2 regions of the Clostridium sp. TJA020 genome follow, and region 2 is predicted to be linked to the other one. Evidence: a T-box and tRNA genes for the amino acid it is inferred to sense, from the RefSeq annotation. Region 2 holds a T-box; the other holds one or more tRNA genes.
What was found. A T-box is a leader RNA that pairs with one kind of tRNA and senses whether it is charged. The one in region 2 lies ahead of leuS (leucine--tRNA ligase), so its partner is inferred to be a tRNA-Leu.

Region 1 (3,218 bases), on a different contig from region 2:
GATCCTGCGAATTGTGCATCTGAGTGCATTCTTCCCATTGTATCAGTCATACCGTATGAAGCTGGACCTGCAGCCATATTATCTGGGTGAAGAGTTCTTCCAGTACCACCACCTGATGCAACTGAGAAGTACTTCTTACCTTCTGCTACACATTCTTTTTTGTATGTTCCAGCAACTGGATGTTGGAATCTTGTTGGGTTAGTTGAGTTACCAGTAATTGATACGTCAACTCCTTCGTGATGCATTATAGCAACACCTTCTCTAACGTCATTTGAACCGTAGCATTTAACCTTAGCTCTTGGTCCATTTGAGTAAGCTTTTTCTCTAACAACTTTTAATTCTGAAGTGTAGAAATCGAATGCTGTTTCAACATATGTGAATCCATTAATTCTTGAGATTATCATAGCAGCATCTTTTCCAAGACCGTTTAAGATAACTCTTAATGGTTGTTTTCTTACTTTGTTAGCTTTTTCAGCTATTTTAATTGCACCTTCAGCAGCTGCAAATGACTCGTGACCTGCTAAGAAAGCGAAACATTCTGTTTCTTCTCTTAAAAGCATTGCTCCAAGATTTCCGTGTCCAAGACCAACTTTTCTATCGTCAGCAACTGATCCTGGGATACAGAAAGCTTGTAATCCTTCTCCGATTGCTTCAGCAGCATCAGCAGCTTTTTTGCAACCTTTCTTTATAGCTATAGCAGCACCTAAAGTATAAGCCCATCCTGCATTTTCGAATGCGATTGGTTGAGTTTCTTTTACTATGTTGTATGGATTGATTCCAGCTTCGTCACATACTGCTTTAGCATCTTCTAAACTTTCCATTCCATACTTATTAAGTACTGGAATGATTTGATCTATTCTTCTTTCATAACTTTCAAATAATGCCATGATAAAATTCCTCCTTACAAATGGTAAATTAATTTTTTAAATTATTCATGTCTTGGATCTACTAATTTAACAGCATCGTCAACTCTTCCGTATTGTCCTGATGCTTTTTCCATTGCTTCGTTAGCATCCATTCCTTTTCCGATGAATTCCATCATCTTTCCAAGGTGAACGAACTTGTATCCGATAATTTCATTATCAGCATCTAAAGCAACTTTTGTTACATATCCTTCTGCCATTTCAAGGTATCTTGGTCCCTTAGCAACTGTTCCGTACATAGTACCAACTTGTGATCTTAATCCTTTTCCTAAATCTTCAAGTCCAGCTCCTATTGGTAATCCGCCTTCTGAGAATGCAGTTTGAGATCTTCCGTATACGATTTGTAAGAATAATTCTCTCATTGCAGTGTTTATAGCATCACAAACTAAGTCTGTGTTTAATGCTTCTAATATAGTCTTTCCTGGTAATATTTCTGAAGCCATAGCAGCTGAGTGAGTCATTCCTGAACATCCAATTGTTTCTACTAATGCTTCTTCTATTATTCCATCTTTAACGTTTAAAGTAAGCTTACAAGCTCCTTGTTGAGGTGCACACCAACCTACTCCATGAGTAAGACCTGAGATATCTTTTACTTCTTTAGCTAAAACCCATTTTCCTTCTACAGGAATTGGTGCTGGTCCATGGTTAGGTCCTTTTGCGATTACACACATTTCTTGAACTTCTGTTGAATACATCATATTCTTATTTCTCCTCCCTAATTATTAGATTATAAACAGTCTCTATGTATAAAAACTTGTTTACATTATCTAGCTAGGTCAAAAACTGCCCCACTGGGTAAGTTTTATCCTACATACATTTTAGCAAATGTCTACTCATCAAACAACTAAAATATTATTTTTTTTCACATTTTTGATAAATTTATTTATATAATTGATATTTTAAAGTATTTTTGATATAATATTATCGTTATTGAAAACGGCATTAGTTTGCCACCATGGCGGAACTGGCAGACGCACATGACTCAAAATCATGCGGTTTTACCGTGTGGGTTCGATTCCCACTGGTGGCACCATACTTTTATAAGAATAGCACTATCACTTACTTTCATAGTATTTTGATAGTGCTTTCTTTTTATATTTACCACTATTTTTACCACTTCTACAATAAAATTTATAAAAAAAAGAAATCCTTTGAAGACTTTCTTAAATATTTAATTATTTTTTATATTTAAAAATTATCATTTTTTTACTCTCGAACTTTGGAAAACGAAATATATCTTTTTAATATTTTTTATATCATACTTAAAACTTGTTATGTAGCCATTCTTATTTTAATTATTTCTATCATTTTTTAAATAATTTTATTTTATAGGGGGTAAAAAAAGGGGTAAAGTATTTTTAATAAAAAAAGACTAAGAAAATTTAAATCTTAGTCTTTTTATAGCATAAAATCTTGAATTATATAATTAATTGCATTTTTTTTTTTCTTATTTTACCTAGAAAATTGTTGCCTATATATAACTTTTGCTCCTAACCTTTTTAATTAGATTACTAAAATCGCTTAATTATATATTCCACAATCTATCATCTTAATAGCCATAATCTATTTAATTTAACTTATTACAAAAAATAATTCTTATATTTATACGATTATTTCTTTGTCCAATTTAATAATTCTTCAACTAACATATATACATTAGTACAAGGAATCATATTATTAGGATTAAACACACCTTCTTTTTTCCAATTCTGATGTACTATCTTAGCATTATTTATACCTGTGTGAATCTTACTTTTAAATTTGCTATATAAATTTGGATTTGTTTTTTCATATTTCTCTCCCAAATACTGACTTATTTTATCTTTACATGAATCATCACTTATGTATGTTTCTTGTTTTTTTAAGTGCATTAAAAACCAGAGTTCAAAATCTTTATTAGAAAAAGCACATAATATATTATTTTTTTTAGCTAAATTTATAGCCTCTTCAAAGTCATCAAAATTGTCTTTATCAAAAACACACCAAATTCTTCTATACTTCTCACCTCTAGAAATCTTAATCGCATATTCTACAACTCTTTTAGGACTTTCTGAACATTGTTTAGGTAATATTTTAGCATTTTCTTCATTTGACTTTTTTAATGAAACATCTGCTAAATCTACTCTAAATTTATCAAAATAATTGTACTCTGTAACTCCTTGACATACTATTAATATTTTATTATCTAATTCTCTTACTTTACGTTTTTTTCTACCCATAACTTTATTCACCATCAATAATTATATTTTTAAACGGAATTGCCCCAAATACGCCTAATAAATATTTTTTAATTAA
Region 2 (3,218 bases):
GAATGTAGCAATATCTTTAAACCCTTCAGTATGACTTGATAATACTATTGAAGGCATTGGACATGCTTCTATTCCTCTAACGCTCATAATAGGCATCATATTTGTAATAGAAACCTTTCCTACTGTACAAAAACTATTTATCATTAATACTCTATCTATTGGCTTCTTCATAACCCTTATCTCCTAAACCTCAAATTTATTTATATTCTCATGCTTTAAATTATTTTTTACTTTTTATACACTAATTATTGTTCCAAAATTTAATATTTAATAATATCTATTTTATGTTATTACCTTAAGTACAAGCAGTCAAATGTATCGATACATATTTTTATTACATATAAAATATAATTATCTAAAACAAAAAAGCTATTATAGAATTAACTATAATAGCTTAAAATCTCTATGTTGTTATAGATTTTTTTGTATCTATATTTTCTTCTTCATCTTTATTTATCTTATCATTTTCAATACTTTTATTTTTATATTCATATATAATCTCAATAAGATTTCCACTTATAGTAACAGCTAATATAGAATACATAACCTGATCTACCCTTAAATATACTAATGAAAGTAACAGTACTATGGCATCAGTTAACATATAAACATGATTAACCTTTAAAGGAGTAAATTTACTACCTAAAAGAGCAATAACATCATCTCCACCTGATGCTCCTCCTCCACGAAGTACAAATCCTACACCAACTCCTACAAAAAGTCCTGCAAAAATACTTCCAAAAATCATATATTCATTAAGGCTTGGCACAACAAAACCTACGCTTTCAAATATTCTATAAAATACCGAAAAGCAAGCTGTTGAGAATATAGAAAAAATTAAAAATCTTTTTCCAAAAAATCTTGCTCCAAGAGCAAATAATGAAAAATCTATTATAAGATTAGTTACTGATGGCGATATATTAAAAATATTTTTAACGAGAAGAAGTAATCCTAAAACCCCTCCTTCTGTAATGCCATTTTGGTAATTAAAATTATAAGTACCAAAAGCTAATATACTTGACCCTAGTATCACTAAAAGAATTCCCTTAATAATACCTTTCAAGTTTTTTGACCTGGAATACAAAATATCACGCTCCAAATTACAAATTTTTGTTTAGGCCTTATACTATGTATTATATTACAAGTACTATATATTGTGAAATCTCCCTAATTATCTATAACTCTATCAATCAATTGCTATAACAAATGGCACCTGTTCTCCTTTAATCTCTTAATATTTCCTTCATGTATCTATATAACTTAAAATATCATTGACTTAATTATATTTTCTAATATATAATTAGAAAAAGTGTTATAGTTTTTATAGCACTAATTTTTTAAAACTTAATTATATATTGCTTTGAATAGGAGTAGTACTATAAACTTGTGTTTTTTAGAGAGCTATTGTTTGGTGCAAAATAGCATCACAAATATAGGAACTTGCCTAGGAGCTTACTTGTGTTGAAGCAAGTACGGGAAACCGTTAAATTATTGAGTGAGGAATTATTAAATTCCTAAAAAGAGTGGTAACGCGGAAGTATCCTTTCGTCTCTTAAATTTTTAAGAGGCTTAAGGATTTTTTTATTTTCTTTAATTTTTATAAAACTTATAATAAAAACTTAAACTTTTTTAATTAATAAAAATTATAGTAAGGATTTTAAATTTTTTATTATATTTTATTAAAATAAACACTCTCAAACTTAAAAGGAAATAAAATATTTTTAATCTAAATATTATTTTAAATATTTTTATATGTATTTCCTTTTCTAATAATTTTGTTATTAATTTCAATTTTATTTTTGAATTTAATAAAACAAAATTTAAATTTGCAAATTATAAAGCATATTATGTGCTACATATAAAAGATATATTTAAGGAGGAATTTTTAATGGGAAACTATGGAACTGCCATAGATAAGAAATGGCAAGAAAAGTGGGAAAATGAACAATTATATAAATTTGACCCAAACAATTTAGATAAAAAACTTTACGTTCTTGAAATGTTCTCTTATCCATCAGGAAGCCAACTTCACGCTGGACACTGGTTCAACTATGGACCAGTTGATACATGGGCAAGATTTAAAAGAATGAATGGATACAACGTATTTCAACCAATGGGATTTGATGCCTTTGGTCTTCCAGCAGAAAACTTTGCTATAAAGACAGGTATTCACCCACAAGATTCAACAGAAAAAAATATTAAAAACATGGAAGCTCAACTTAAAGCTATGGGAGCTATGTTTAACTGGGAAAATGAGCTTGTAACTTGTAGACCAGATTACTATAAATGGACTCAATGGTTATTCTTAAAGCTTTATGAAAAAGGATTAGCTTACAGAAAAAAAGCTCCTGTAAACTGGTGTCCATCATGTAACACAGTTTTAGCTAATGAACAAGTTGTTGATGGTGCATGTGAAAGATGTGGAACTGAAGTAACTAAAAAGGACTTAACTCAATGGTTCTTAAAAATTACTGATTACGCTGACGAATTACTTGAAAAACTTGATGGACTTAACTGGCCAGAAAAAACTGTAGCTATGCAAAAACACTGGATTGGTAAATCAACTGGTGCTGAAGTTACATTTAAAGTTAAAGATAGTGATTTATCATTTAACGTATTTACTACAAGAGTTGATACATTAAATGGAGTTTCATATGTTGTTTTAGCTCCTGAAAATGAATTAGTTAACAAATTAGTTACTGATGAAAACAAAGAAGCTGTTGAAAAATACAAAGAAGAAGCTATAAAACAATCAGATATAGAAAGACAATCAAGTACAAAAGAAAAGTCTGGAGTATTTACTGGTGCTTATGCTATAAATCCTATAAACGGAAAAGAAGTTCCAATATGGGTAGCTGATTATGTACTTGCAAGCTATGGTACAGGTGCTGTTATGGCAGTTCCTGCTCATGATGAAAGAGATTTTGCTTTTGCAACTAAGTTTAATCTTCCAATAAACAGAGTTATAGCTCCAAAGGATGGCTTAGAAGTAGAACTTCCATACTGCGAGCATGGAATATTAGTTAACTCAGGTGAATTTGATGGATTAACTACAAAAGAAGCTAAAGTTAAGATAGTTGAAAAACTAGCTGAATCTAATGAAGGAAGTCAAAAAGTTAACTTTAGATTAAGAGACTGGCTTGTATCAAGACAAAGATACTGGGGAGCTCCAATTCCAATGATTTATTGTGAAAAATGTGGAACAGTTCCAGTACCTG

Region 1: it encodes a tRNA-Leu, which carries the amino acid that the T-box ahead of leuS (leucine--tRNA ligase) is inferred to sense. The anticodon was not compared.

The regions. Positions count from the first base shown of each region.
Region 1 is NZ_JBZEFC010000007.1:2,970-6,187, reverse strand. It holds gene AC4FQ1_RS10515 (GGGtGRT protein) at 1-887, opposite strand, end outside; gene AC4FQ1_RS10510 (iron-sulfur cluster assembly scaffold protein) at 929-1,621, opposite strand; tRNA gene AC4FQ1_RS10505 (tRNA-Leu) at 1,873-1,956, shown strand; gene AC4FQ1_RS10500 (RloB family protein) at 2,534-3,142, opposite strand; gene AC4FQ1_RS10495 (AAA family ATPase) at 3,147-3,218, opposite strand, start outside.
Region 2 is NZ_JBZEFC010000002.1:145,637-148,854, forward strand. It holds gene AC4FQ1_RS04660 (pyridoxamine kinase) at 1-171, opposite strand, end outside; gene AC4FQ1_RS04665 (YitT family protein) at 404-1,063, opposite strand; T-box leader at 1,352-1,556, shown strand; gene leuS (leucine--tRNA ligase) at 1,889-3,218, shown strand, end outside.